4 regions of the Modestobacter sp. KNN46-3 genome follow, and region 4 is predicted to be linked to each of the others. Evidence: riboswitches for the same ligand, from Rfam matches in the RefSeq annotation. Region 4 holds a riboswitch; each other region holds the start of a gene.
What was found. Region 4 has a riboswitch for cyclic di-AMP ahead of G5C62_RS08815 (C40 family peptidase). Riboswitches for the same ligand answer to the same signal wherever they lie in the genome.

Region 1: another riboswitch for cyclic di-AMP. It lies ahead of G5C62_RS00100 (hypothetical protein); the one in region 4 lies ahead of G5C62_RS08815 (C40 family peptidase).
Region 2: another riboswitch for cyclic di-AMP. It lies ahead of G5C62_RS15125 (M23 family metallopeptidase); the one in region 4 lies ahead of G5C62_RS08815 (C40 family peptidase).
Region 3: another riboswitch for cyclic di-AMP. It lies ahead of G5C62_RS00915 (hypothetical protein); the one in region 4 lies ahead of G5C62_RS08815 (C40 family peptidase).

What each region holds. Positions count from the first base shown of each region.
Region 1 is NZ_JAAKGN010000001.1:17,529-22,693, forward strand. It holds gene G5C62_RS00085 (extradiol ring-cleavage dioxygenase) at 1-101, shown strand, start outside; gene G5C62_RS00090 (hypothetical protein) at 98-457, shown strand; gene G5C62_RS00095 (zinc-binding alcohol dehydrogenase family protein) at 462-1,436, shown strand; cyclic di-AMP (ydaO/yuaA leader) riboswitch at 1,594-1,745, shown strand; gene G5C62_RS00100 (hypothetical protein) at 1,767-2,672, shown strand; gene G5C62_RS00105 (hypothetical protein) at 2,780-3,274, shown strand; gene G5C62_RS00110 (alpha/beta hydrolase) at 3,508-4,335, shown strand; gene G5C62_RS00115 (YdiU family protein) at 4,398-5,165, opposite strand, start outside.
Region 2 is NZ_JAAKGN010000069.1:5,257-10,421, forward strand. It holds gene G5C62_RS15120 (DUF305 domain-containing protein) at 1-266, opposite strand, end outside; gene G5C62_RS15125 (M23 family metallopeptidase) at 1,110-2,396, opposite strand; cyclic di-AMP (ydaO/yuaA leader) riboswitch at 2,432-2,587, opposite strand; gene G5C62_RS15130 (ABC transporter permease) at 3,206-5,165, opposite strand, start outside.
Region 3 is NZ_JAAKGN010000001.1:177,760-182,924, reverse strand. It holds gene G5C62_RS00935 (citryl-CoA lyase) at 1-181, shown strand, start outside; gene G5C62_RS00930 (extradiol ring-cleavage dioxygenase) at 174-1,055, shown strand; gene G5C62_RS00925 (hypothetical protein) at 1,052-1,411, shown strand; gene G5C62_RS00920 (zinc-binding alcohol dehydrogenase family protein) at 1,416-2,390, shown strand; cyclic di-AMP (ydaO/yuaA leader) riboswitch at 2,548-2,699, shown strand; gene G5C62_RS00915 (hypothetical protein) at 2,721-3,626, shown strand; gene G5C62_RS00910 (hypothetical protein) at 3,734-4,228, shown strand; gene G5C62_RS00905 (alpha/beta hydrolase) at 4,462-5,165, shown strand, end outside.
Region 4 is NZ_JAAKGN010000028.1:6,090-11,254, reverse strand. It holds gene G5C62_RS08830 (pyridoxamine 5'-phosphate oxidase family protein) at 1-460, shown strand, start outside; gene G5C62_RS08825 (serine hydrolase) at 464-1,792, opposite strand; gene G5C62_RS08820 (DUF3817 domain-containing protein) at 1,800-2,147, opposite strand; gene G5C62_RS08815 (C40 family peptidase) at 2,346-3,437, opposite strand; cyclic di-AMP (ydaO/yuaA leader) riboswitch at 3,547-3,703, opposite strand; gene G5C62_RS08810 (hypothetical protein) at 3,873-4,415, shown strand; gene G5C62_RS08805 (GNAT family N-acetyltransferase) at 4,420-4,872, shown strand; gene G5C62_RS08800 (NAD(P)/FAD-dependent oxidoreductase) at 4,869-5,165, shown strand, end outside.

The DNA.
Region 1 (5,165 bases), on a different contig from region 4:
AGGCCGACCACGTCGACACCCTGGACCTGTTCCACACCATGGAGGCGTACTTCACCTGGTACCCCAACGGGGTCCCGAGCACGGGCGGTGTGTCGGCATGAGCAAGTACCTGCTGGACAAGTTCCTGTTCACCGTCGACCGCGACCCCGAGCTGACCGAGCGCTACCGGGAGGACCCGGCCGGCACGGTCACCTGGTGGGAGGCCGAGATGGCCAACACCATCCTCAACTGCATCCCCGCGGAGAAGACCACCTGGCTGGCCTTCACCGACGAGGAGCGGCGAGCGCTGGCCGAGCACGACCACGTCGCGCTGTTCCAGATGGGCGCGCACCCGTTCCTGACGCTCACCCTGTTCATCGCGCTGTTCGAGCGCGACCACGGGCCGATGGAGTACCAGCGTGCCTACGGGAAGGCGATGGAGCACATCTCCATGCCCTATCCCGACATCGCGACCTGAGCCGGTGCGCGCCGCCGTCCTGACCCGGCCGGGCGAGCCGCCCGCCCTGGTGGACCACCCGGACCCGGTGCCCGGCGAGGGCCGGACCCTGGTCCGGGTGACCGCCGCCCCGGTCGTGCCGCTGGACCTCCTCTGCGCCTCCGGGACGTCGTACTTCGGCCGTCCGGCCGTGCCCTACGTACCAGGTGTGCAGGGGGTGGGGGTCGTGGTGTCGTCGGCGGTGCTGACGCCCGGCACCCGGGTCTGGTTCGCCACCTCGGCGGGGATGAGCCCGGGCGACGGCAGCCTGGGCGAGCTCTGCGCCGTGCCGGACGCCGACGTCGTCCCGCTCGCCGGGGACCTGCCCGACCCGGTCGTGGCCGCGCTGGGCCTGTCGGCGGTCGCCGGCTGGATGGCGCTGACCTGGCGCGGCCGGTTGCAGCCGGGGGAGCGGGTGCTGGTGCTCGGTGCCGGAGGTGCGGTCGGTCAGGCCGCGCTCGGCGCCGCCCGCGCGCTGGGGGCCGGGCGGGTGGTCGGGGTCTGCCGCTCGCCGTCCGCCGCCGACCGTGCCCGCCGGGCCGGCGCCGAGGACGTCGTCCTCACCGGGGACGGCGGCGACCTGGCTGCGCGGATCCGGCAGACGGTCGGCTCGGACGTCGACCTCGTCGTCGACCCGGTGTTCGGCGCCGTGGCCGCGGCCGCGTGCTCGGTGCTGGCGCCCGGTGGGCGGCTGGTCAACCTGGGTGGCGCGGCCGGGGACGCCGCCGAGTTCTCCTCCGCCGTGCTGCGCAGCCGGAGCATCGACGTGCTCGGCTACACCAACAACGCGCTCACCGGCGAGCAGCGGGCCGCCGCGCTGACCGCGGTGCTGCGGCACGCCGCGGCCGGGCAGCTCCGGGTGGAGCACGCCGTCCTCCCGCTGGCGCGGGTCGAGGAGGCCTGGGCGGCCACCGCGGCCGGGGGCGGGAGCCGGTCCGTCGTCGAGCTGTCGGTGCGCTGACCGAGCACCGCCGGTGGTGACGGATGGGACGCGTGTGTCCGGAGAGTGACGCGACCACCGTCACCCGATGAAATGCGGGCAACGGATTGTCACGACTACATAACGCCGTTACGTTGGCCGGGTCCAGTCGGTCGCCACGTCCCCACCCGGGGAGCCCGACCGGACGCCGCCGAGTCGCCCTCCGGGGCGAGCCGGGGACCCACCGCACCACTGGGGTGAATCCCGCGCCCGGACGACCGTCCGGGCCGGGTAGGGCTGCTTCCCGCCCGAACCCGTCAGCTGACCTGGTAGGCGGCCATCGGAAGACACCTGTTCGGAGCACTCCTGCCCATGCGCGCCCGCACCACCACCTCTGCCGCCACCGGCCGACGCCGTCCGCCGGCCGGCATGCGCCGCCCCGGGCTCTACCTGGGCATCGCGGCGGCCGGAGCCGTCCTGGTCAACGTCGTCGTCGGCGTGGGCCCAGCGGCCCAGGCCGACCCCGTGGCCTCCCAGCCGGTGAGCGTCGCCGAGCAGCTGGGGCTGGCCGCCCAGTCCGGCGCCGTCGACGGGACCGAGGACCTGCGGCCGCTCGAGGAGTTGGCCGCCAGCCGGGCCACCCGGGAGGCGGAGCAGACCGCCGCCCAGCAGGCGCAGGCGGCGGCCGACCAGGCCGTGCTCGACCAGCAGGCCGCCGAGGCCGAGGCTGCCCGCGTCGCCGCCGAGGCAGCGGCCGCCGCAGAGGCGGAGGCCGCTCGCATCGCCGCGGAGGCAGCGGCTGCTGCGGAGGCGGAGGCGAAGGCGGCTGCCGCGAAGCCCGCCGCACCGGCGCGGGCCGGTGCCGCCGCCAAGCCCGCAGCCGGGGCCGCCTCGACGGCCGGCACGGCGGTGTCCGCGATCGCGAAGATCACCAACAGCGCCGGACCGATCAAGCCGCAGGCGCAAGCTGCCGCGAACGCCGTGGTCAGCAACGTGCCCGGCGCCGGCTCGATCACCCTGGGCGGCACCCGGCCCAGCGCCGCCGACCCGCACGGTCACCCGTCGGGGCTGGCGGTGGACTACATGGTCATGTCCGACGCCGCCCTCGGCGACGCGATCGTCGCCTACCACGTGGCCAACTGGGCCGAGCTCGGCGTCGACTACATCATCTGGGAGCAGCGGATGCTCTCCTCGCCCGGTGGCTCCTGGAAGCAGATGGAGGACCGGGGCAGCGTGACGGCCAACCACTTCGACCACCCGCACGTCAACTACCGCTAGGAACTCGGTCGGCAACGGCCGCCCAGAGGGCGGCTTCAGGGGGGACTTGCTTGCCAGGCTGGTCGCGCTTCCTCGGGCGGTACGCCACGGGGACGTAGCGTGTGGCAGTGCCCCTTCTGCGACGTCGTCAGCAACCTCTAGACACGCAGGACTACACAGTCGAGACGCAGTACTGCGCGGACTGCGACAGTCACTTCGCCCGGGTCACCGGCTACGTGCATGAGCCCAACGACGGCCCGACTGTGGCCACGTACTACGCCGTCTGCCACGGACACCCGGAGCACGAAGTCGCCTTGGACGTCATCCTCGGCTCCTGGGGCGACGATGCAGACTTCAGCGACCACGAGACGTTCTCCTGCATCTGGAGGCCGCGGCCCCAAGGGGTCCTCGCCGTGGATGCGTTCGTCACCTTGTCGTTTCCTGACGGGGAAGACGTCCCGGCAATCCTCGGGCGTCCCATGAGTCGGCACGACGCCCTGCAGAGCCCCCGGATCCAGACCATCTGGGCGATCACCGACGCCCTGGCCACAACCGTCGACCCCATCACCGAACAGGTGATGGCCCGTCGCGGGCGCAAGCATCGGCGCGCGGCGCGGAGCTAACGACCCATTCCGTGCGAAGAGGCGTAATACCCCTCCAGGTACCGGCTGGGGTGAGTCCCCGCTCCTTCGCGCGCTTCGACGCGTGTCCCTAGATGGGCCGCTCAGGGACACTCCGGCACCACTGCCCGGTCTGTATCGGCAGGGCTGGCGTCAGGGGTCCTGGGGCTCGGGAACACGGCCGGTTGCGGGCGCCGGGGCTGGCGGGTCCGGCACCGCAGCGCCACGATGTGGGTGTGCTGCGGGCGGTACTTCGGGCCGCCCTCGTGGGCGCGATGGTGCTGATCGTGGTGGTCGGTCTGCTGTGGACGTTCCAGCGCCGCCTGGTGTACCTGCCCGACGACGGCCCGGTGCCGGCCGCAGCCGAGGTCGTCCCCGGTGGCCGGGACGTCGAGCTGACCACCGCCGACGGGCTGACCCTCGGCGCGTGGTTCGTGCCCGGGCCGACGGCCGACGCACCGGCCGTGCTGGCGGCCAACGGCAACGGCGGCCACCGCGGGGTCCGGGCGCCGCTGGCCCGGGCACTGTCGTCAGCCGGGCTGGCGGTGCTGCTGTTCGACTACCGCGGGTACGGCGGCAACCCGGGCAGCCCGACCGAGGCCGGGTTGGCCCTCGACGTCCGTGCGGCGCGCGACTGGCTGCTGGCCGACGGCGGGGTCCCGGCCGAGCGGCTGCTGTACTACGGGGAGAGCCTGGGCGCCGGCGTCGTCACCGAGCTGGCCGTCGCGCACCCGCCGGCCGGGCTCGTGCTGCGCTCGCCGTTCGTCGACCTGGCCGCCGTCGGCAGCGAGCACTACCCGTTCCTGCCGGTCCGGTTGCTGCTGCGCGACCGCTACCCGGTGGCCGAGCAGGTCGCCCGGGTCGAGGTCCCCACCACCGTCGTCCTGGGCACCGCCGACTCGATCGTGCCGCCGGAGCAGAGCAGAGCGGTGGCCGCTGCCGCCGGGCAGCTGCACCGCACGATCGAGGTGCCCGGCGCCGACCACAACGACGCCGTCCTGCTGGACGGCGACCAGCTGGTCGCCGCCGTCGTCGAACTGGCCCGCCTGACCACCGACCCCTGACCCGTCCCCCGGGCTGACGCCCGCCTGCCACCAAAATGGCCATTTTGGTGGTCGAGGGCGGGTCAGGTGCCGCAGAAGGTCTGGTAGGTGGCGCCGAAGTCGGCGGGGGCGGGGGTGGCGTACCGCTCCAGGCCCGGGCGCTCGGTGTACGGGTGGGTCACGGCGTCGAGCAGGGGGCCCAGCGGGGCCAGGTCGCCGCCGGTCGCCGCGGTGAGCGCCTCCTCGACGAGGTGGTTGCGCGGGATGTAGAGCGGGTTCACCCGGTCCATGGCGTCGGCGTCCGGGGCCAGTGCGCGCCAGCGCTCCGACCACGCGTCGAACGAGGCCAGGTCGAGGAAGAGGTTGCGGACCGGGTCGACGTCGCCGCGGGCGGCGGCGCCGAGCAGCCGGAACCCGGATGTGTGGTCGACGTGGCCGGCCTGCAGCAGCGTCAGGAACTCCTCGACCAGCGGCGCGGCCACCGCGTCGTCCAGCCCTTCCGGCAGGCCGAGCTTGGCGCGCATGCCGGCCGACCAGGCCGCGTCGTACTGCGGCCGGAACTCACCCAGCGCCGCCACCGCGAGCTCGATCGCGGGCTCCTGCTCCTCGGCGAGCAGCGGCAGCATCGCCTCGGCGAGCCGGGCGAGGTCCCACTCGGCCACGATCGGCTGGTTGCCGTAGGCGTAGCGCCCGCCGTGGTCGATCGAGCTGTACACCGTGGCCGGGTCGTGGGCCTCCAGGAAGGCGCACGGCCCGTAGTCGATCGTCTCGCCCGAGATGGTCACGTTGTCGGTGTTCATCACCCCGTGCACGAACCCGACCTGCATCCACCGGGCCACCAGCTCGGCCTG
Region 2 (5,165 bases), on a different contig from region 4:
TCGGCCAGGTCCACGACCCGGGGATCGGAGGCGCGGTCGATGGCGACCGCGGACATCATGAGCGCGCCCTCGTGGTGCGGGATCATCCCCTGCGCGAACGCGACGTCCGTGTCGTTGAACTCCGCGCCCTGCTCGGCGGAGCTGTCGTCGGCCGCGTTGCCGCCGGTGGCGGAGGTCTGCTCGGTGTCCGAGCAGCCGGCGAGGACGATGACGGCGGCCATCAGCCCACCGGTGAGGCGGACGAGGCGAATGCTGGTGCGGGTCATGCTGGGTCTCCTGTCTGACAGATGTGGGCATGCGTGCAGGACCCCGGGACAGCGGGAGCTGTCGGGGTGCAGCTGTTCGGCCTAGATCCGCAGGAGACAGAGAGCAGAGAGGGTGGGTGGTCGAGGCTGCCTCGACCACCCGGTGGGCCAGCGGGAAGGTGTGGGCGAGCCGCGGGCGGGCGGGAGCGCCGAGCCTCGGCGGAGCACCACGGCCGCGAGGACGGTCAGCCCCGCGAGCAGAACGGCGAGGCACACCGCCAGGAGGTGACCGTCGTGCCACGGGGCCGGCAGGCCGCTGGACCCGGTGGCATCTGCGTCTGCTGCCCCGCGTGTGGCTGCGACGCGCCGGTGGTCGGGCATCGCACCTGCGACGGGGCCCAGATGGACGGACGCTGCCGGTACATCGACCGAGGCAGCCGCACTGAGCGATGTGGACCCGTGTGCCAGCGCTGAGCCCGCGGCCGCGCACTGGATCCCGTGCATGGCGAAGACAGCAGCCAACAGCAGCAGCGCCGCCCATAGCCGTGCCACCAGGACCACCTCCTCCACACGAAGGTACGACGGCCTGGCTGGCGCACCCGAGAAGGCCGTCGGCCGCTTGGACCGAGTGTCGGCCTCGGTGCCGGTCCATCTCCTGCTCGGTTGCCGCCTCGCGCCACGGTTCCCGCATGGCTGATCCCCCGAAGCCGACCCCGACAGCCTCCAGGGGGACGTGACGCCCGGGCCCTTCCTCCCACGCTGAGCATGACCGCAAGACGGCGTGACGGTCCCACGGCAACCACCACTCAGCGGCGCTGACCGCCCAGTGGTGTCAGCGACTGACAGCGTTCGAGGCCCCCGAGGTCAGCCGCAGCTACCGCCCAGCGGCAGGCCGCGGGCGGCCAGCCACGGAACCGGGTTGCTGCGGTCCTGGTAGAGCCCACCCTGATGCACTTCGAAGTGCAGGTGCGGACCGGTGGACTGACCCGTGTTGCCCACCAGCGCGATCTGCTGCCCAGCGGACACCTGCTGTCCCGCTTCGACCGAGTAGCTGTCGATGTGCCCGTAGAGGGTGATCGAGCCGTCCTCATGCTCCAGGTAGACAGCCAACCCGAAGCCGGATGCGGGGCCGGCCTGGAGCACCACGCCGGCTTCGGGCGCATAGATCGGTGTGCCGATCGGGGCGGCGATGTCCACGCCGTGGTGCATCGTCCCCCAGCGGGCGCCGTAGCAGGAGGTCACCCGGCCCGCGGTCGGGATGCCGGCGTTGGGCACGGGCCGTCCACCTCCCCGGGAAGCCGCACCGTCCAGCCGTTCCGCCAGTAGTGCATCGACATCGCCACTGCTCGGTTGCTCCGTCGGTACCGCAGTGACATCGCTGCCGGCCTGCTGTTCCACCGGCTCCGCAGCAGCATCGCCCCCGAGGGTGACCACCCGCTCCCGCGCCTCCTGCAACTGCTGCTCCAACGCGGCCCTGTCCCCCACGGCGGCGTCGTAGGTCTGCTGCGCCGCGGCGAGCTCGTCGTTGGCGACCCGTTCGGCCTCCGCGGCGGATGCGGCGGCCGCATCGCGGGCAACCACGGCGGCCTTCGCTGCCTCGGTAGCCGCCTGCTGCTGGCGCTGGACGACCTCGAGCTCGTCCAGTCGCTCGCCCCGGTCATCACCCAGCAGCTCCAGCGTGGCGGCTCGTTGGAGGACTTCCTCGGGGCTTCCTGCGGCGAAGAAGGCCGACGCACTGCCGTAGGCGTCAGCGCCCATGTAGCTCTGCCGGGCCAGTGCGACGACGTCGGCTCGCGCCTGCCCGACTGCTGCCTGCGCAGCCGTCAGCTCGGCCACCCGGGCGTCGGCCTCCTGCCGGGCTGTGAGCAGCGCGGCCTGGGCGACCAGGCTCTGGTCGGCGACCGCCTCAGCCTCCACCGTGAGCCGCCGCAGGGTCTCCTCCGCCGCCACCACCGACGCCTCGACGCTGGCCAGCGCGGCCTCGGCCTCGGCGAGTCCGGGTTGGCCTGCCGGGGCCGGCGGGGGCTCAGGTGCGGCGTGGGCTGCCGGACCGGTGAGCACCAGCAGCAGGGCAGCACCGGCGGCCAGCGTCGGCGCAGTGAACGCGGCGCGCCATCGGGCGCGGCGGCGTCGGTGGACATGGTGCTGCAAGACGGTGTCGTGCGACGTCGCCAACGCGGCGAGCTCCGTTCTCCCTCGCCGTCTACCGAGTTAGCTGACGGGTTCGGGCCGGAGACAGCCCTACTCGCGGCGGCGCATGGGCCAGGCGAGATTCACCCCAGGGAACGATGGGTCCCCGGTCTTCCACCGCGTGAGCGGTAGCAGTTCGACGGGGTCTGCGCGAGGACCTCTGGGCGAGATCGGGGCTCGGGCGGACCGGCCGAGACGCTACAACGAACCCCGATGGACGTCACAATCCAGTAACACCAGGCAACCATCGCGGCCGGCCGCACCATCAGGGGCCAGTGCATGTGTGCAAGCGCCACAGGCGGCCGATCAGGCGGACGCCGGACCAACTCCCATGTGCCTCAGCAGATCAGCAAGCCGACGCGACACGTCCACGGAGGCCACTCCTCAATCGCCATCACCGACGACGTCTCCCCCGACGTCTTCCGGAACGCCGTGGCCACCTTGAACGCCGTCCTGGGGTACTCGGGTCGGCTGACGGTGGTCGAAGACGTGGTCGAACACCCGGAACAGCGACAGGGGCCGCCCCCGGTCTCGCGGGAACGGCCCCTGTGTCGTGCTCTGTCGGGCTGACAGGGACCCGAACCTGCGACCCCTTGACCTCCATCTCCTGCGCGGGGTCCGCCGCCGTCCACCCTGATCAGGATTCCCGTGGTCAGCGCGTCACCACGTCCGAACGCGCAGCGGCAGGGGGTGCCAGGACTTGCCTCCGTGCCACCCCGTCCCGGACCCGGCCCGGGCTGGACGGCGGATCGCCGCCCAGCCCGTCGTCCTCAGCGGGCCCCGGCGCCCTCGAGCCGGTCGGCATCGGTGCGGTCGGTCCCGTCCCGGTCGGCGTCCTCGTCCGCCGCCCCGGGAGGCGAGGGGCGGCCGTCCGGCCCGGGGACGCCGGTCCCGTCCTCCCGGCGCCGCAGCCACCGGTCCACGACGAGGTTGAGCAGCAGTCCGATGACGCCCCATACGGCGATGACCAGGAGGTCCCGGCCGACCCCGGCACCGTCGAAGTAGACCAGCGACCTCGCCGCGTCCACCGCCGCGGGCAGCGGCAGCACCTCCGACAGGCCGCGGAAGACCTCGGGGACCATGTACAGCGACAGTCCGCCCCCCGAGGCCGGGACGCCGGCCAGCATCAGCACGACCATCACCGGCACGATCGCGGCCAGCCCCAGCGTCCGGGTGAAGACGCCGGTCACCACCGCCATGGCGAAGATGGTCGCCGCCCCGAAGCCGATCATCTGCCAGGCGTTCCCGTTGACCGCACCGATGACCACGTCGAAGAGCAGCCACAGCCAGACGGCCATGCCGACCGACCAACCGGCGAGGTGCGGTCCGAACTGGCGGAAGCGCTTCAGCTCGGGAGCACCACCGCGGAAGACGGCCATGATCAGGAAGCCGGCCATGATCCAGGCCATGCCGACGTACATGCTGTTGCTGCCCATGGTGTCGGAGTCGCGCAGCGGCGTCAGGTCGGTCTCTGTGAGTGGCACCTGCTGCCCGGCAGCGACCTGACCGAACACCGCGCGCACCACGCTCTGCTGGCTGACGCCGGCGCCCGCGGAGGTGTAGAGGGTGGCGTCCTCACCTGGGCCGGCGGGGAGCACGTAGGCGGCGACGACCTCCCCGTCGACGACGGCGTCGGTCGCGGCGTCCACCGACCCGGCCACCTGGACGTCGACCATCGACCCCAGGCTCGACTGGAGACCGTCGGCCACCTGCGACGCCTGCTGCCCCGTCGACCCGACCACGGCCACCGGGAGCTCACGCACCGTCGGCTCGTGCATGGCGAAGCTCATCAGGCCGACCACCATGACCAGGATGGACAGCGGGAACGCCGCTGCGGTCACGTAGCGGAACCGCAGGGACCGCAGCGGGCCGCCGGCCAACGCCGGGAGCGGCGCGTCTGGGTCGGTGACCGCCGGGGCGCCGGGGACCGCCAGGCCGCTCGCGCGCTCCTTGAGCAGCGACAGCCCCAGCGCGACCACGACCCAGACGGTGAGCGTGAGCAGGTGCCTGCCGAGCCCGTCACCGTCGAAGTAGACGAGCGAGCGCAGCGCCTCCCCCGCGGCCGGGAGCGGCAGCACGCCGTGCAGGAAGGAGAAGAAGCCCGGCATGACGTCGACCGACAGCGCCAGGCCCGAGGCCGGCATGCCCAGCACGACGTAGAGCAGCATGCCGATGAGGACGGCGAGGGGGCCCATCAGCTTGGTGAACAGCAGCTGGGCCGCCCCGACCGCGCCAACGGCCAGCATGCCGACGCCGAAGAAGCCGAGGAAGTGCCCGTCCACGGCACCCACGATCGGCCCGAGGATGAGCCAGATGAGCGCGCTCGTCCCGGCCGCCCAGCCCAGGAGCACCGGCACGAACCGCCGGACCGACAGCAGGTGCGGCAGGCCCAGCAGGATCACGCTGAGCGGGACGTACCCGGCCAGCATCATCCCCATGGCGGCGAAGAGCACCGCCGTGCCGGAGGAGTCACCCGGGTTCAGCGGGGCGACGTCCTCGGACTCGATGGTCCAGCCCTGCTGGACGGCGACCGGCGCGAGCAGCTGCTGGACGGTCGTGGCCTGCGAGGGCCCGGCCGCGTTGGCGGTGTAGAGGGTCGCCGCGTCGGTGCCCGGCTGCGGGACCTCCAGCGCGCCGACGACCTCCCGGCTCTCCAGCAGCTCGACAGCTTCGCCCGCCGAGCGGACCAGACGCGGGGCCACGGCGTCGTCCGGGACGGCGGCGAGCAAG
Region 3 (5,165 bases), on a different contig from region 4:
GCCGCTGCAGCTGCTCCGCGGCTTCGCGCTGCTCGCCCGCACGGCCGGGCTGATCGGGCAGCTCGCCGAAGAGCTGCGGCATCCGGTCGCCAACGACGTGTTCCTGTCCGTGGACCTCAACAACCGGTCCGTCGCCCCCGACCCGTACCTCCCTGACCTCAACGGAGACAGTCATGGCTGAACTGGCCGCGGTGATCGCGTCCACCCACCACCCCTTCTACTACCGGGCCAGCACCGCCACCGGCGCGGACCGGCCGCCGTTCGCCGACGAGTGGGTGGCGAAGATCGAGGCGTTCCGCGAGACGCTCACCCGTGCGGAGCCCGACGTCCTGGTGATGGTCGGCAGTGACCACTTCCACCAGCTGTGGCTGGACAACATGCCGCAGTTCCTGGTGGGCAAGGCGCCGTTCTTCGACGCCAACTTCCACAACGAGGAGCGCGAGTTCGGGCTGCCGAAGATGACGCTGCGCGGCGAGGAGGACCTGGCGGCGCACCTGCTGCGGGACGGGCTGGACCGGGACTTCGACCTGGCCTTCAGCAACGAGCTGCGGATCGACCACAGCATCACCTGCCCGATCATCACGCTGCGCCCGCAGGCCGACCTGCCGATCGTGCCGATCTACACCAACATCTTCGCCCCGCCGCTGCCGCAGCCGAAGCGCTTCGTCCAGCTGGGCCGGGCGATCCGGGAGATGGTCGAGTCCTGGGAGAGCGACAAGCGGGTGGCGGTGATCGGCACCGGGCACCTGTCCCTGGAGCTGGGCGGGCCGCGCCAGTTCGGCGAGCACGGGCCGGACCCGGAGTTCGACCGCAAGGCCGTCGAGTGGATCGCCAGCGGGGACATCGAGGGCTGCCTGGCCGAGGTCTCCCTGGAGTCCCTGCACCACCCGGGCAACGCCACCCACGGGTTCATGGACTTCATGCTGATGATGGGCGTGGCCGGCGAGGGCGCAAAGGCCGACCACGTCGACACCCTGGACCTGTTCCACACCATGGAGGCGTACTTCACCTGGTACCCCAACGGGGTCCCGAGCACGGGCGGTGTGTCGGCATGAGCAAGTACCTGCTGGACAAGTTCCTGTTCACCGTCGACCGCGACCCCGAGCTGACCGAGCGCTACCGGGAGGACCCGGCCGGCACGGTCACCTGGTGGGAGGCCGAGATGGCCAACACCATCCTCAACTGCATCCCCGCGGAGAAGACCACCTGGCTGGCCTTCACCGACGAGGAGCGGCGAGCGCTGGCCGAGCACGACCACGTCGCGCTGTTCCAGATGGGCGCGCACCCGTTCCTGACGCTCACCCTGTTCATCGCGCTGTTCGAGCGCGACCACGGGCCGATGGAGTACCAGCGTGCCTACGGGAAGGCGATGGAGCACATCTCCATGCCCTATCCCGACATCGCGACCTGAGCCGGTGCGCGCCGCCGTCCTGACCCGGCCGGGCGAGCCGCCCGCCCTGGTGGACCACCCGGACCCGGTGCCCGGCGAGGGCCGGACCCTGGTCCGGGTGACCGCCGCCCCGGTCGTGCCGCTGGACCTCCTCTGCGCCTCCGGGACGTCGTACTTCGGCCGTCCGGCCGTGCCCTACGTACCAGGTGTGCAGGGGGTGGGGGTCGTGGTGTCGTCGGCGGTGCTGACGCCCGGCACCCGGGTCTGGTTCGCCACCTCGGCGGGGATGAGCCCGGGCGACGGCAGCCTGGGCGAGCTCTGCGCCGTGCCGGACGCCGACGTCGTCCCGCTCGCCGGGGACCTGCCCGACCCGGTCGTGGCCGCGCTGGGCCTGTCGGCGGTCGCCGGCTGGATGGCGCTGACCTGGCGCGGCCGGTTGCAGCCGGGGGAGCGGGTGCTGGTGCTCGGTGCCGGAGGTGCGGTCGGTCAGGCCGCGCTCGGCGCCGCCCGCGCGCTGGGGGCCGGGCGGGTGGTCGGGGTCTGCCGCTCGCCGTCCGCCGCCGACCGTGCCCGCCGGGCCGGCGCCGAGGACGTCGTCCTCACCGGGGACGGCGGCGACCTGGCTGCGCGGATCCGGCAGACGGTCGGCTCGGACGTCGACCTCGTCGTCGACCCGGTGTTCGGCGCCGTGGCCGCGGCCGCGTGCTCGGTGCTGGCGCCCGGTGGGCGGCTGGTCAACCTGGGTGGCGCGGCCGGGGACGCCGCCGAGTTCTCCTCCGCCGTGCTGCGCAGCCGGAGCATCGACGTGCTCGGCTACACCAACAACGCGCTCACCGGCGAGCAGCGGGCCGCCGCGCTGACCGCGGTGCTGCGGCACGCCGCGGCCGGGCAGCTCCGGGTGGAGCACGCCGTCCTCCCGCTGGCGCGGGTCGAGGAGGCCTGGGCGGCCACCGCGGCCGGGGGCGGGAGCCGGTCCGTCGTCGAGCTGTCGGTGCGCTGACCGAGCACCGCCGGTGGTGACGGATGGGACGCGTGTGTCCGGAGAGTGACGCGACCACCGTCACCCGATGAAATGCGGGCAACGGATTGTCACGACTACATAACGCCGTTACGTTGGCCGGGTCCAGTCGGTCGCCACGTCCCCACCCGGGGAGCCCGACCGGACGCCGCCGAGTCGCCCTCCGGGGCGAGCCGGGGACCCACCGCACCACTGGGGTGAATCCCGCGCCCGGACGACCGTCCGGGCCGGGTAGGGCTGCTTCCCGCCCGAACCCGTCAGCTGACCTGGTAGGCGGCCATCGGAAGACACCTGTTCGGAGCACTCCTGCCCATGCGCGCCCGCACCACCACCTCTGCCGCCACCGGCCGACGCCGTCCGCCGGCCGGCATGCGCCGCCCCGGGCTCTACCTGGGCATCGCGGCGGCCGGAGCCGTCCTGGTCAACGTCGTCGTCGGCGTGGGCCCAGCGGCCCAGGCCGACCCCGTGGCCTCCCAGCCGGTGAGCGTCGCCGAGCAGCTGGGGCTGGCCGCCCAGTCCGGCGCCGTCGACGGGACCGAGGACCTGCGGCCGCTCGAGGAGTTGGCCGCCAGCCGGGCCACCCGGGAGGCGGAGCAGACCGCCGCCCAGCAGGCGCAGGCGGCGGCCGACCAGGCCGTGCTCGACCAGCAGGCCGCCGAGGCCGAGGCTGCCCGCGTCGCCGCCGAGGCAGCGGCCGCCGCAGAGGCGGAGGCCGCTCGCATCGCCGCGGAGGCAGCGGCTGCTGCGGAGGCGGAGGCGAAGGCGGCTGCCGCGAAGCCCGCCGCACCGGCGCGGGCCGGTGCCGCCGCCAAGCCCGCAGCCGGGGCCGCCTCGACGGCCGGCACGGCGGTGTCCGCGATCGCGAAGATCACCAACAGCGCCGGACCGATCAAGCCGCAGGCGCAAGCTGCCGCGAACGCCGTGGTCAGCAACGTGCCCGGCGCCGGCTCGATCACCCTGGGCGGCACCCGGCCCAGCGCCGCCGACCCGCACGGTCACCCGTCGGGGCTGGCGGTGGACTACATGGTCATGTCCGACGCCGCCCTCGGCGACGCGATCGTCGCCTACCACGTGGCCAACTGGGCCGAGCTCGGCGTCGACTACATCATCTGGGAGCAGCGGATGCTCTCCTCGCCCGGTGGCTCCTGGAAGCAGATGGAGGACCGGGGCAGCGTGACGGCCAACCACTTCGACCACCCGCACGTCAACTACCGCTAGGAACTCGGTCGGCAACGGCCGCCCAGAGGGCGGCTTCAGGGGGGACTTGCTTGCCAGGCTGGTCGCGCTTCCTCGGGCGGTACGCCACGGGGACGTAGCGTGTGGCAGTGCCCCTTCTGCGACGTCGTCAGCAACCTCTAGACACGCAGGACTACACAGTCGAGACGCAGTACTGCGCGGACTGCGACAGTCACTTCGCCCGGGTCACCGGCTACGTGCATGAGCCCAACGACGGCCCGACTGTGGCCACGTACTACGCCGTCTGCCACGGACACCCGGAGCACGAAGTCGCCTTGGACGTCATCCTCGGCTCCTGGGGCGACGATGCAGACTTCAGCGACCACGAGACGTTCTCCTGCATCTGGAGGCCGCGGCCCCAAGGGGTCCTCGCCGTGGATGCGTTCGTCACCTTGTCGTTTCCTGACGGGGAAGACGTCCCGGCAATCCTCGGGCGTCCCATGAGTCGGCACGACGCCCTGCAGAGCCCCCGGATCCAGACCATCTGGGCGATCACCGACGCCCTGGCCACAACCGTCGACCCCATCACCGAACAGGTGATGGCCCGTCGCGGGCGCAAGCATCGGCGCGCGGCGCGGAGCTAACGACCCATTCCGTGCGAAGAGGCGTAATACCCCTCCAGGTACCGGCTGGGGTGAGTCCCCGCTCCTTCGCGCGCTTCGACGCGTGTCCCTAGATGGGCCGCTCAGGGACACTCCGGCACCACTGCCCGGTCTGTATCGGCAGGGCTGGCGTCAGGGGTCCTGGGGCTCGGGAACACGGCCGGTTGCGGGCGCCGGGGCTGGCGGGTCCGGCACCGCAGCGCCACGATGTGGGTGTGCTGCGGGCGGTACTTCGGGCCGCCCTCGTGGGCGCGATGGTGCTGATCGTGGTGGTCGGTCTGCTGTGGACGTTCCAGCGCCGCCTGGTGTACCTGCCCGACGACGGCCCGGTGCCGGCCGCAGCCGAGGTCGTCCCCGGTGGCCGGGACGTCGAGCTGACCACCGCCGACGGGCTGACCCTCGGCGCGTGGTTCGTGCCCGGGCCGACGGCCGACGCACCGGCCGTGCTGGCGGCCAACGGCAACGGCGGCCACCGCGGGGTCCGGGCGCCGCTGGCCCGGGCACTGTCGTCAGCCGGGCTGGCGGTGCTGCTGTTCGACTACCGCGGGTACGGCGGCAACCCGGGCAGCCCGACCGAGGCCGGGTTGGCCCTCGACGTCCGTGCGGCGCGCGACTGGCTGCTGGCCGACGGCGGGGTCCCGGCCGAGCGGCTGCTGTACTACGGGGAGAGCCTGGGCGCCGGCGTCGTCACCGAGCTGGCCGTCGCGCACCCGCCGGCCGGGCTCGTGCTGCGCTCGCCGTTCGTCGACCTGGCCGCCGTCGGCAGCGAGCACTACCCGTTCCTGCCGGTCCGGTTGCTGCTGCGCGACCGCTACCCGGTGGCCGAGCAGGTCGCCCGGGTCGAGGTCCCCACCACCGTCGTCCTGGGCACCGCCGACTCGATCGTGCCGCCGGAGCAGAGCAGAGCGGTGGCCGCTGC
Region 4 (5,165 bases):
GGGCGACCCGCCCGGGTTCACCGTCGTCCTGGACGACTGGACGATCGCGCTGCCCGAGCGCGCCGGCAACCGCCGTGCCGACGGGTTCCGCAACATCCTGACCAACCCGCACGTCGGGCTGATCTACCTGGTGCCCGGCCGCAGCGGCACCTTCCGGGTGCAGGGCCGGGCCCGCCTGGTGCGCGACGAGGACCTGCTGGACCGGATGCTCATCCGCGGACACCGGCCACTGCTGGCCATGGTCGTGGAGATCGAGTCGGTCTTCTACCACTGCGCCAAGGCGTTCCTGCGGTCGCAGCTGTGGGACCCGGCGACCTGGGATCCCGGGGCGTTGCCCTCCCGGGCCCGGATCGCGCACGCCCAGGAGGCTGCCGCCACGCCACTGGCCGAGCTGGTGCAGTACTACGGCGAGCAGTACGCCGCCGGCCTGTACCCCAGCGCCCGACCGCCCGGCGCCTGATGCCTAGGGCGCCGTCCAGCCGCGTTCGTCGACCCCGCCGGGCACGGGTGCCTCGGGGTCGTAGGGCGTACGGGTGAGCACGAACGTCGCCAGATCCAGGTGGTCGGGGGCGATGCGCAGCGTCTCGCCGGCGTAGTAGCCGTCCAGCCCGACCCACGTGCCGTCCGCGCGGGGAGCGAACCGGCTCGCCCGGCCGGGCCGGCCGGGCAGCGGCCCCAGGTGCAGCAGGCCACCGGACTGGGCGCGCAGCACCAGCGGGGCCGGGCCCCAGAACCAGACGCCGAGCAGGTCCAGCGGCAGCGGCGGCGGGGACGGCACCCAGGCGTCGACGATCCGGGGCTCGGCGGCCCGGAGATCGGCCAGCAGCCCGGGCACCAGCGGGTCGAGCCCACTGGTCGTGTTGGCCAGCATCACCGCTCCGGCCTGCTCGGACCGGTCGACGAAGACCCCGGCCAGGAAGCCCGGCATCGAGCCGCCGTGGCCGATGAGGGTGTGCCCGTCGACCCGCAGCACCTGCACCCCCAGCCCGTAGGCCGACCACCCGGGGGACGACGAGTCGATCCCGGCCGGCACGGTCATCTCCTCCAGCGTCGCCGGGGAGAGCACGTCGCCGGTGTCGCCGAGCAGGAAGGCGGCGAACCGGCCGAGGTCGGCCAGCGTCGCCCACAGCTGGCCGGCCGCGGCCATGATGCCGGCGTCGTGCTCGGGCTCGGGCAGGACGACGTCCGCCCACGGGTGCACGGCCGCACCCTGTGCCGCCCGACCGGTGGGCCGCGGAGTGGTGCGCGCCATGCCCAGCGGCAGCAGCACCTCGTCCCGGACGACCTCGGCCCAGGAGCGCCCACGATGCCGGGTGACCAGCTCACCGAGCAGCCCGAACCCGAGGTTCGAGTAGTGGAAGCGGCGTGCGCTGCCCAGGACGACGTCGTCGTCGGTCAGCCGCAGCTCGGCCAGCGTCCCGCCGGGGACGCGCTCCCACCAGCCGCCGGGGCTCTCCGAGCTCGCGCCGGCGAGGTGGGCGAGCAGCTGGCCCACGGTGCGCTCCCCGAAGGGGGTGCCGGGGACGTGCTCCTCGAGCAGGTCGTCCAGCCCCAGGCGACCCTCGTCGCGGAGCCGGAGCACGACCAGGGCCGTCACCGTCTTGCTGATCGAGCCCAGCCGGTACTGCACGTCGGTGTGCGGCTCGGCGACGTCGCCGCGACCGGCCGACCAGGCCAGCCCGCCGTCCCTGACCACGCCCGCGACCAGGCTGGGTGCCCGGCCGTCGCGCTGGACCCGGGCGGTCCGGGCCAGCAGGGCGCGGGCGGTGGCGGGCAGGACGGGGGTGACCATCGTGCGCTCAGCCGACCCGGACCGGCCTGGTGGCGTCGACCGGCAGCCGGCCGGTCCGCCGGGCCCAGCGCTCGAACCAGATGGTCACCAGCGGCGGGATGGAGGCGGCCAGCGCCAGCAGCCCGGTGGCCGGCGTCCAGCGGAGCACCCGCCACGCCAGCAGGGTGACGACGACGTAGACCACGAACACCGCACCGTGGACCGGGCCGAACACCTGCACGCCCAGCTCCGAGGCCTCCAGCACCCGCTTGACGAACATGCCGGCCAGCAGGAGCACCCAGGAGACGGCCTCGGCGATGGCGACGACGCGGAAGACGCGGGCGACCCTCGTGGGGTCGGTCAGTGCGGCGGGCACGGTGCTCCTCGGGGTGGGCGTGGGTGGACTGCTCCTCATCGTGCCCGGCGGGACGGGGCGCCGGTGCGCGGACCCGGGTGATCGTCGCCACCGGCGATCAGCCGCACCGGACCCCGACGCACCGGGCCCGGACGCACCGGTGCCCCGGCCGCCGTCAGGCGACCGGGGCACCGGCGGGTGTCGCGGGGTGGTCAGCTGTCAGCCGGCGACCCGACGCATGGCGGTGATGGGGCCCATGGCGTCGATGCTGGCGACCTTGACCACGTCACCCGACGTCGGCGCGTGGACCATCTGGCCGTTGCCGATGTAGATGCCGATGTGGCTGACCGGGCTGTAGTAGGCGATCAGGTCGCCCGGCTGCAGCTCGCCGCGGGAGACCGCCCGACCCGACGCCGCCTGCTGGCTGCTGCTGCGGGGCAGGTTGACGCCGGCCGAGGCGTAGGAGTACTTCACCAGCCCGGAGCAGTCGTAGGAGTTCGGGCCGGTGGCGCCCCACACGTAGGGCTTGCCGCGCTGGGCCATCGCGGTGTTCACCGCGGTGGCGGCAGCGCCGCTGCTGGCCACGACCGGCGCGGCCGGTGCCGGCGCCGGTGCGGCGACGGCGGCGGAGCGGGACACGGACGGAGCGGCGGCGGCGGGGGCCGTGCGCTCGTCTCGCGAGGCGGTCTGGGCGTTGTTGCGCTCGGCCGCCGCGGCGGCCTGGGCCTCGCGCTCGGCTGCGGCCTGAGCCGCTTCTGCGGCCGCGTGCTGCTCGGCCAGGATGCGGGCGCGCTCGCGCTCCTCGGCGGAGAGCCGGTCGTACTCGGCCTGGTACTCGGCGATCTGCTCGTTCAGGTCGGCCTGCTGGGCAGCGACCTCAGCGACCTGGGCCTCCGCGTCGGTGGCGGCCTTCTCGGCCGCGGCCTTCGCCTCGTCGGCGCTGACGGTGGCCTGCTGCGCGACCCCGAGCACCTCGTTGTTGTGCCCGGCGATGCTGTCCAGCGTGCCCATCCGGTCGAGCATCTCGTCGGCGGAGGAGCTGGTGAGCATGGCCTGCAGCGAGGAGAGCTGCTCACCGGTGAAGGCGCTGCGGGCGACCTGGCGCACGTGGTCACGGGCCTCGACCACGGCCGCCTCGGCGGCGACGAGCTCGGCGGCGGCAGCGTCCGAGGCGGCCTTCATGCTGGTCAGCACGTCGGTCGCCTCGTGCATCTTCTCGGTGACGACCTCGAGGTCGTGACCGCGGGCGGCGATGAGCTCGGCCGCCTCCTGCGAGGTGGTGGGTGTTTCAGGAGCCGCCAGGGCGGGCACCGGAGCGAGGGCGACGCCACCCGCGACAAACAGAGTGAGCAGGGCCCGTCGGCCGTTGCGGCCACGACGGACAGAGGTGTGCGAACTCGCCATGTTCGGCGGGTGTGTCCTTTCTTCCACCTGCCGCCTACCGAGTTAGCTGACGGGTTCGGGCGGGAAGTCGCCCGGCTCCGCGAGGCCCGCGAACGGGCCGTGCAGAGCTTCACCCCAGTGCTGCGGTGGGTCCCCGGTCCACGAGCCCGCGAGTGTTGCGGCGAGCCGTGTGGTTCGGCGGCGGTCCTGTCGGTGGTCACCCGGGTGGGCGACTGCGCTGCCCGTCAGGACCGCTGGTGACCGTACGTGCGTTATGTGCTCGTGACAAACGACTGGGGTGAATTTGTGGAAATCCCCGGGCGTGTGCTCCAACACGCTCACCGAGCGTGACAGGCTCGCCGGGTGGAGGGGCTGGCACGGCGGGAGTTCTGCCTCGTGCTGCTCCGTCGCATGGCCGACACGCGACCCGACCTGGTCGCCGAGGCGTTGCCCGTGCTCGGCGCCGACCGGGCCGAAGCGCGTGCCGCGCACCGCCGTTGGCGCGCGCTCCATCACACAGAGCGAGCACCGCACGGGCTCGCGCTGCGCGCTGCCGTGCTGGGTCCACCCGCCGAGCAGGAGGACCGCAAGTTCGGTGACGTCGACCTCGTCGTCCGGCGGTGGCCGCTGCCGTTGTGGCCGCACCTGCGGTGGGAGGTGCTGGGCGGCCCGGACGGCGCGGTGCTCCACGAGCAGTTGGTCCGCGCGCCCGGTTCCGCGGTGTCGGCCGCCGCACCGGGAGCCCTGCGCGTCTGGGGGCACGTGGTGGACGACGTCGTGACCCTGCCCGGCGCGGCCGCGGTGGACCCCGGCGTCCCGAGTCGTCTCGAGGTGCACCTCCCCGGCCGGGTGCGGGCGAGGTTCGTCTGGGGGCTGCAGCAGGTGGACGACGACGCGCCAGGATGACCTCGTGCCGAACCTCTCCGCCGCCTCGTGGGACGACCCGGACGTCGCCGCGCTGACCGCCGCCCAGCAGGTCGAGCTGCGGGCCCGCTACGGCGGTGCGAGCGAGCCGGGGGTGCCGCCGTCCGCCGCCGACGTCGCCGTCGTCCTCCTCGCCCGGGACGACGACGGCACGCCGATCGGCTGCGGCGCACTGCGGCCCCTCGGGGACGGCACCGCCGAGCTCAAGCGGATGTACGTCGTCCCGGCGGCGCGTGGTCGCGGCGTCTCCCGGCTGCTGCTCACCGGGCTGGAGGCCGAGGCGGTGGGGCGGGGCTGGACCACCGTGCTGCTGGAGACCGGACCGCGCCAGCCCGAGGCGATCGGGCTGTACACCGCGGCCGGCTACCGGCCGGTCCCGGCGTTCGGGCACTACGTGGACGACCCGTTCTCGCTCTGCTTCGCCCGGGAGCTGGCGTGAGCACCGCAGCCCGGTACGACGCCATCGTGGTGGGCGGCGGCCACAACGGGCTGGTCGCCGCCGCCTACCTGGCCCGCGCGGGCTGGTCGGTGCTCGTGCTGGAGCGACGGCCCGTGCTCGGCGGCGCCGCGGTCAGCGAGCAGGTCTTCCCGGGCGTCGACGTCCGGCTGTCGGCGTACTCCTACCTGGTCAGCCTGTTGCCCGACCGGGTCGTCACCGACCTGGCGTTGCCGATCACCCTGCTGGACCGGGCGGTCGCCTCCTACACCCCGCTGCGCCGCGGCGGTGCGGCC